Regions from separate parts of the Lysinibacillus sp. NPDC093190 genome, predicted to be linked through region 1. Evidence: riboswitches for the same ligand, from Rfam matches in the RefSeq annotation. Region 1 holds a riboswitch; each other region holds the start of a gene.

Evidence for each region. Region 1 has a riboswitch for cobalamin ahead of mmgD (citrate synthase). Riboswitches for the same ligand answer to the same signal wherever they lie in the genome.
Region 2: another riboswitch for cobalamin. It lies ahead of metE (5-methyltetrahydropteroyltriglutamate--homocysteine S-methyltransferase); the one in region 1 lies ahead of mmgD (citrate synthase).
Region 3: another riboswitch for cobalamin. It lies ahead of ACQKOF_RS23050 (FecCD family ABC transporter permease); the one in region 1 lies ahead of mmgD (citrate synthase).
Region 4: another riboswitch for cobalamin. It lies ahead of ACQKOF_RS06875 (ribonucleoside-diphosphate reductase subunit alpha); the one in region 1 lies ahead of mmgD (citrate synthase).

What each region holds. Positions count from the first base shown of each region.
Region 1 is NZ_JBNNVG010000004.1:118,127-120,334, reverse strand. Features, by position in the region: gene ACQKOF_RS05230 (NUDIX hydrolase) at 212-691, opposite strand; cobalamin riboswitch at 940-1,133, shown strand; gene mmgD (citrate synthase) at 1,328-2,208, shown strand, end outside.
Region 2 is NZ_JBNNVG010000019.1:92,388-94,595, forward strand. Features, by position in the region: gene metE (5-methyltetrahydropteroyltriglutamate--homocysteine S-methyltransferase) at 1-1,302, opposite strand, end outside; cobalamin riboswitch at 1,796-1,974, opposite strand; gene ACQKOF_RS15700 (VOC family protein) at 2,192-2,208, shown strand, end outside.
Region 3 is NZ_JBNNVG010000043.1:24,140-26,347, reverse strand. Features, by position in the region: gene ACQKOF_RS23055 (heme ABC transporter ATP-binding protein) at 1-160, opposite strand, end outside; gene ACQKOF_RS23050 (FecCD family ABC transporter permease) at 166-1,212, opposite strand; cobalamin riboswitch at 1,354-1,546, opposite strand; gene ACQKOF_RS23045 (biotin transporter BioY) at 1,718-2,208, shown strand, end outside.
Region 4 is NZ_JBNNVG010000006.1:42,474-44,681, reverse strand. Features, by position in the region: gene ACQKOF_RS06880 (hypothetical protein) at 1-612, shown strand, start outside; cobalamin riboswitch at 723-910, shown strand; gene ACQKOF_RS06875 (ribonucleoside-diphosphate reductase subunit alpha) at 1,070-2,208, shown strand, end outside.

The DNA of each region.
Region 1 (2,208 bases):
TTAATTCATCGGAGAATTGATATCAAATTTAGTAATATGAGAGGAGTCAAATACAATATCGAACTCCACCATGCGACTGCCATTTTTGCATAAAACCCTTCATGATTAACACTATTAGAACGCTATCAATCTGATTACCTTCAACAAAATAATTTATCAGCATGACCACCCGAAAACGACTTAAGAGAAATCATTATTACATAAATTTTCACTATTCAATTGCAAAAGAACTACCTAAATCCCACAATTCATCCTCTAGAGTTTCTAATAGAGTTTTTGTTCTCTTTTCCATATTATCAGGGAGCTCTTTTTTACTGAAATATGTAAGTTTCAAACTCTCACCATCCTTTATCTCCAACACACCACTTACATTTTTAGCAATATAAAGATGAATGACTGTATAGACTTCATCCCCATTTGGATATTGGAAATAATAATCTGGTCCTGAAAAAACACCAATCAGGTCAAATTCATTGGCTACGAGTCCTGTTTCTTCATGGAGCTCACGGTAAGCAACTTCTTCTAAAGTTTCATTTAGTTCCATTGAGCCCCCGGGTAATCCCCAATCCAACGTATCCGAACGATGTTGAAAGAGAATTTTCTTATCATCGTTTATCACAAGAATTGTCGCCCCGATGCTTATAATCGGCCTACTACCGATAAGTTTCCTTAATTCTGAAATATAGCCTATACTCGTCCCCCTAATACTTGTCATTAAAAAATATTCGTTTTTTCAAAATATGAATCCTCTATTTTACTTCCAAGTTTTAAAAATAGCTTCATTGGTATTGATCAACAATCTTTTTTGTGCAAAATAGTGCTAAAAAATACAGAATAGTTCTTCAAAAATGAAAAATAGCTTTTTATGATCAGGCTTTTTCAAATTTTGACTATATTGATTGTTTTGAAAACTCTATGTTAAGGTTAAAAGACAAATTGAATATGCTAAATTTTGGTGGTTCAAATGGATTTATTCCATTTGATTAAAAGGGAAGTTGGTGAGAGTCCAACACTGTCCCGCAACTGTATTTAGGAGTTCAATAACAAAGCCACTGTTTTGTTTGTCAAAATGGGAAGGTGTTATTGTAGCGTTGATCATAAGTCAGGAGACCTGCCACTAAGGTAAGCATCAATTGACCTACGAGGATAGGGAGGTGTTAGCTACTGCATGATCTTTGTGAATGCTTGTAAATTCACTGTTTATTTGCTCTGTCATGCTTTTGTAGATTAACAACTTCTCAAAGGGGTAGAAGTTGTTTTTTTTGTAGTTCTTTCGTGTTTAATTGGTAACGCTTACAAGAATAATTAAACAAAGGGGTTGTAATGAATGGAGTTAAATTATTCGCCAGGTCTTGATGGCATCATTGCCGCTGAAACAAAGCTATCTTTTTTAGACACTATAGGAAGTCAAATTGTCATAAGAGGCTATGATTTGATTGAATTATCACAGAAATATTCATATTTAGACATTGTCTACTTATTGTTGCATGGGGAAATACCAAATACCAAGCAACAAGCTGATTTACAGGACAAGTTGAAATCTAATTATCAAGTTCCACAAGAGATTTTTCAAATTTTCAAGTTATTGCCTAACGGGACACATGCTATGGATGGGCTTAGAACAGGAATTTCTGTTTTAGCAGGCTATGATCAGCACATCAATGATCGTTCTACTGAAAAGAATTTGACGCGAGCATATAGACTTTTAGGTGGCATGCCCAACATCGTAGCGAATAGCTATCGTGTATTAAATGGTCAAGATGTCGTGGAGCCTGATAGCAAGCTTTCCTATAGTGCAAATTTTTATTACATGATTACTGGCAGAAAACCAACTGCGTTAGAAGAAGAAATCTTTGATCAGTCACTCGTTTTATATAGTGAACATGAGATGCCAAATTCGACGTTTACAGCTCGTGTAATTGCCTCTACACAATCTGATTTGTATGGTGCTTTAACTGGGGCTGTCGCATCATTGAAAGGTAATTTACATGGTGGGGCAAATGAGGCTGTGATGTATATGCTTCTTGAAGCCAAAACAGTTGAAGGCTTTGAAACATTGCTGGAAAACAAACTACAAAATAAAGAAAAGATTATGGGCTTTGGTCACCGTGTATATATGAAAAAGATGGACCCAAGAGCGCAAATTATGAAAGAGGCTTTGCACAAATTATGTTTGGAGCAAGGGGATGACCGCTTATATCACATGTG
Region 2 (2,208 bases), on a different contig from region 1:
TGTCGTTGGGAACAGCGGTAATTGTAAGGCTTGTTGCTGAATCTTTTGCCGTGTTTTAAAATCACTATGGCGTTCAAAATCTTGTGCTGACACTGTTTGAATCGCTTGTAGAATACTTCTATTTTGACGAGTTGGGTGATTTTTCAACGCTTCAATCGCCTTCATACTTTCAGATATTTTGTGATTTGAGGAGCTGCCTGTGCCTTGTAAATATTTTGTTACTTCAATGATTTCAACTAATTTTTCATCTGCAAAAGAAAGGGCATTTTGAAGAACTGGATCGAGCTTTCTTTCAAGAGCAGTTGTAATTGGAACATGCTGTAAATTACACGAAGATTGAATCCATATTTCTTTGGCACCACTCAGCTGTTCAATAGCTTTAATAGTTGAGCAAACCTCTGCTAGATTGGAGCGCCAAATATCTCGTCCATTTATAATACCTACTGCTAATACTTTATCTTGTGGGAAGCCAAATTGACGTAATGCCTCCATATTTTTGCCATAGCCATGCACAAAGTCTAATCCAATCCCTTGAACAGGAAGTGTCACAATTGACTCATATGCCGATAATGATTCGAAATATGTTTGTAGCATAATTTTAGCCTCGGGTACCGATGTAGCTAATTGTGTATAAATTTCTTGAACAAGTTTAACCTCCGCTTCGTCTAGTGTTGTGGCAAGAACAGGCTCCTCTAATTGAATCCACTCTGCACCAGCATCCACTAGCTCCTTTAAGACCTGCGTATAAAGTGGCAGTAATGCTAAAATAAATGTAATTTGCGATAGTTTGTCATAGCCTTTTGTTAATTTACAAAATGTATAAGGGCCAATTATTGTAGGCTTTGCTTTAATACCAAACGCTTCCTTAGCCTCTAAAAAGTCTGCCAATATTTTATTTTCTGTTAATTGTAAAGGTTGTCCCTCATATTCTGGCACAATATAATGATAGTTTGTATTAAACCATTTCGTCATTTCACTAGCTACGGCTTTTTTACTACCGCGAGCTACCCCATAGTATGTTTGTAAATCCACTTTGCTACCCTGCCATTCAAAGCGCTTTGGAACTAAGCCAAACATCATTGCCGTATCCAACATTCTGTCATAAAGTGTGAAATCTCCAACAGTTATCATGTCTATGCCGAGGCGAAGTTGCTTGTTTATGCGTGCTAGGCGAATATCCTTTAAGTTCTGCAAAAATTCATCCTCTGAAAGCTCATTTTTCCAAAAAGCCTCTAAAGCCTTTTTCCATTCACGATCTTCTCCGATATACGGATAACCAACTGTAGTACTTGTATACGCCATGTTTATCTCTCCTATCAATCAATTATGCCTCGGCATAATTGCGTCCGGAATCGGCTTTGTGCTTAGGCCTGCATGAGGGCCGACACGATGTCGGTCATTTCGGTAATGCCACAGGACGTGGCGTTTTTACCGATGCAGGTCAGTTAGCCGTTATCGCATGGATGCGATGTTTTTAGGCTAACATCCTTTAAGAACTCCTTTCCGATTCCGTGACATCCGCCGGAGGCTTTGGGCCAACGTGATGTTGCACAGATAAATTGCCACAGGACGTGGCGTTCTTAGACTGAGTTCCTCTATTTCAGCGGATATTTGGACCCGCTGAAAGAAGTTAAAAATAAAAAAGCCACTCTCCTTTTTTTGGAAAATGGCTGTCATTGCATATCAAAATTAGCTATAAAGAAACAATACGAAACTCTTTCAAAATATCGCATGATTCATTGTCGCACAGGGCCGATACGGTCACATCTCACCACCTATTTCCACGTAGGTATTTGGTGTGTACTAGATATTGGCAGGTCTCCTGGCTTCTCATCAACACGCCTCACAGCCTTCCCAGTTTCCTAGTGGCAATTGTGATTTGCTCCGATTTACAGTTGCGGGACAGCGTCGGATTTGCACCGACTTCCCTTTTAAGCCAAACTTTCATTTGGCACCAACTCTTACACAATATTTAATTATGTTTTACTATAACACATATTTTTCTGAAGAGTATAATTATTTTCCAATTTGTTCGATTCTATCTATCATATTGGAGGTTCTATTTCCTTTATTTTTGCCTTTCTATAAAGGCCTCATTCGTGAGAAAAAATACTTTTCATTCGTCAAATTAAAGGATTTGGCATTAATATCCTAGAAGTAAGTATTGAGTAGAATTAAAGGAGGAGAAAAAATGGTTATAAGCTTACA
Region 3 (2,208 bases), on a different contig from region 1:
GTTTTAATAAACGATACATATTCTTTAATAGCGTTGACTTCCCACTACCATTAGGACCGATTAGACCAACAAATTGCTTGTCCTTTATTCGAATACTTACTTCATGTAATATACGTTCATCAGAAATGGAGAATGATACTTGTTTCGCTTCTATTGTCATATGCTTTAATCTCCTTCACCGAATGAATAATTGTTACTACGTAGCAGCCAAATGAAAAATGGACCTCCGCAAAAAGCTGTGATAATTCCAATTGGCATTTCCTCAGGGGCAATTAAAATTCGAGCAAGTGCATCTGCCCAAACTAAGAAAATCCCTCCTAATAATGCGCTAATCGGTATGACATATTTATGGTTTGAACCTACAATTAGCCGTACAATATGTGGAATGATTAAGCCGACAAATCCGATTGAGCCACTTACAGCAACAATCACACCCGTTAATAATGAAACTAATAAAATAAGCTGTATACGGAATTGTTGTAAGTTAACCCCTAATGTGACTGCTGCTTCTTCCCCAAGGAGTAATAAATTTAAGCTTCGATAGTGGAGCCATAACAAGGCAAATACTACAATAAAAATAATTGTAGGAATTAAAAGATTACTCCACTTAGCACCAGCTAGGCTTCCTAGCATCCAAAACATGACCGCCTTCATTCCACCTTCTTGCTTCGACATCATTAATATAAAGTTTGAAATAGCAGATAAAATAAAAGACACCGCCATCCCTGAAAGTAAAAGCCGAAAGACGGAAATCCTACCTCCAACACGTGATAAGAAAAAAACTAACCCCATTGCCGTGAGAGAACCTAAAAATGCAGATACAGAAAGAGCATAAACGCCTAGAAATGAAAAAGCACCTAAAATGATGACGGCTGTAGCACCAACCGTCGCTCCAGAGGAAATCCCTAAAATATATGGCTCTGCAATTGAATTACGAACAAGTGCTTGAATAGCTGCTCCAGCAATTGCCAAACCTGCTCCTACAATAGCAGCGAGTAATACACGCGGAGCTCGGATTTGCCAAATGATAATTTCCTGTGAGCGACTCCAATCTTCTTCGATTGAATTTTGTATAATTGGGATTTTAGAAAGGATGACCTTCCATACATAAAGTGGCGTAACAGAAACCGATCCAACCATAATCGCAATTGTCATTGAAATGATAAGTACTAGAAAAAGAGTCATTGATAGTAGTATAAATTTTTTATTCATCTGTTTATAAACTCCTAATCACTAAATAAATGAAACAAAAAGGGTATTCTATGCAAATGCGCATAGAAATACCCTTGATTAAACAACACCAGAATGATTTCCTTCTACTATTGTCCGTAATTGCTTTCATCCTCGTGGGCATTACAGGAATTACTAATTGGCAGGTCTCCTGGCTTCGAATCAACGTTACTATGATTGCCTTCCCATTCTAGAACAGTGGCTAAATCATCATAGAACTCCTCTTTACAGTTGCGGGACAGCGTCGGATTTGCACCAACTTCCCTTTTAAGTGACACATTGTACAAGATGTCACACCATTAGCATCGAATATTTAAAATTATGACGATTCTATCATATATTTTAATAGTTAGTCTATAACTAACCATTATTTATCAAGTTAAGTAGGAAAATACTTTTACGTTAACCTTTGATGATAATTAAGTTGACACAAAATCATTATTTTTTTACACTAATATTATCAACATTACTTTTTAGGGGTGAAATAATGACAACAGTTGCGGAACACACGCATCACAAATTAAGAACAGTCGATCTTGCATACATTGGACTATTTTCAACATTGATGATGATAGGGGCTAATATTACGTCCATTGTACCTTTCATGATGGTTGGTGGAGTACCTATCACATTACAAACATTTTTTGCTATTTTAGCAGGGCTTATTCTTGGTAGTAGAAAAGGGGCACTCGCTTGTACTGTTTATATGTGTATTGGTTTAGCAGGTGCACCTGTATTTTCACGATTCAATGGAGGCTTTGGACAAATTATAAGTCCTACATTTGGTTTTATTGTCTCATTTATTATAGCTGCATTTGTCGCTGGGCTTATTGTAGAACGCAGTGGAACGAAGAAAAGCTATGTAGTTGCAGCATTAGTTGCAACAGCTATTAATTATTTACTAGGCACAAATTGGATGTACTTTGCCTACAAGCTATGGGCTAGTGCTCCTGATGCTTTCACTTATAAGATAGCATG
Region 4 (2,208 bases), on a different contig from region 1:
CAAGATGTTGTGTCTGCTCCAGATCAACTAACGGCATACTTCACTGCACGTGTTACTTTTTTAGAGCAGCTTGCTGCAAATGCTTTACCAAGCCATATTTTACTCGCTAATTTTTCAGGGGATACTGCATGGTCTCGTTATGTTGCAGGCATTCAGCAGGTTTTTGATGAAGCTGATCTTAGTTGTCCACAAATAGGCGGTAGTACAGAGTCCAATATGCCGACTCTACAATCAGGTTTGTCTATAACGATGCTAGGTGAGCAGCAAAAACGCACAGCAACTATGCATGAGCAGCTTAGTTGGTACACCTATGGACTACCGCTTGTAGGCAATGAAATCCTTGCACAACCTGAAGATGTCGCACAGCTGCAACCAATTTTTCAGGCGTGGAAAGAGGAAATAGTGCAGCAAGTATGGCCAGTTGGGTCAAAAGGTTTACAGGCAGAATTTACCCGGCTTTTTGGCGAGCAACAAGTTAAAAGTTCGTTAGATGTTGAGAAATCGGCTGGTCCATGTGCAGTAGTTATGCTAGGAATACAGCCAGAAAAAGAGCAGCTAGCACAAAAAAAATTTCCTAGAAATTTTGAAAAACTACGTAAAACTGCATTGTAATTGGGCTTGCTTCGAGAAAATGAAGCACTTTAAAAATTTTAAAGTGCAAAACGCCTATTGCAACAATAAACACAATATGTTAGATTTGTTTAGGAGTTAAAACACAATATATAGTGTTTTGGACGAGCGGTACCAATATGGTTTAAAAGGGAATTCGGAAAAAGAGTCATCTTAGGCCGAAGCTGTCCCCGCAACTGTAAGTGCTGACAAATGATGAATAGGCCACTGTAAAGAACGGGAAGGTCGTCATTTGGAGGAAGCATGAGCCAGGAGACCTGCCGAGATGTTCAAGACAGCAACACATTCTTCGGGGATTGAGAAGTGGAGGCGAGAGATTTGTTCACTTCTTTGTGTGCATGTCCTTCATTTCCATTTCCGATTTTACAGCGATCACGTAACCGATAAATGTTGCGTGATCGCTTTTTGTGTTGCTGAAGGAAAGGGAGAGAATGTATACATGACAATTCATATCGAACAGCAAATGACTAAGCTCAAGAAAAGTTACACGGAGGATGAACTCGAAAGTTTTGTAAGGTTATCGGATCGATGGCTACGAAAAAACGACAATGCCACATTTGAAGCATGGGCAGATGCGATGATTTTACAAACGCTTAGCCTCATTGATGAGGAGGAGCCATACTGGACATTTGTCGCAGCTCAAATTTATTTAGAAAAACTATATGATCAATTTGCAATGCGCCGTGGAGTTTCAGTGAAGGATGTTTATAAAGTTTTCCCAGAACAATTAGCACACTATACAGAAGCTGGTTTGTATCATGAAAGTTTAACAACAAAGTATAGTGAGCAGGAGCTTCAGGAACTCGCTTCTTTTTTAGAATCAAGTCGAGATGAGTTGTTTACGTATATTGGTTTAAAAACATTAATGGACCGCTATGTAGTCCGTGATTACACGAAAACACCAGTGGAGCTACCGCAGGAACGATGGATGGTCATTGCGATGACCCTGATGCAGGATGAAACAGAAAATCGTTTAGAAAAAGTACGTGAATCTTATTGGGCGATGAGTAATTTATATATGACTGTTGCCACACCAACATTATCGAATGCAGGTAAAACACATGGACAGCTATCTAGCTGCTTTATCGATACAGTAGATGATAGTTTACAAAGTATTTATGACACGAATACAGATGTCGCAACATTATCGAAGTACGGCGGTGGCATTGGAGTTTATATGGGCAAAATTCGTAGCCGAGGCTCATCTATTAAAGGCTTTAAAGGTGCATCAAGTGGCGTTTTACCATGGATTAAACAACTTAATAATACGGCGGTTTCAGTCGATCAACTAGGTCAACGACAAGGTGCTATTGCTGTTTATTTAGATATTTGGCATAAAGACGTCTTTACGTTTTTAGATCTACGCTTAAACAATGGGGATGAGCGTCTGCGTGCCCATGATATTTTCACAGGGCTGTGCTTACCGGATTTATTTATGGAAACTGTTGAGGAACGTGGGGAGTGGCATTTATTTGACCCACACGAAGTGCGAGAAATCATGGGCTACTCACTAGAGGATTTCTACGATGAGAAAAAGGGTGAAGGCTCTTTCCGTACTAAATATGAGGAATGTATCGC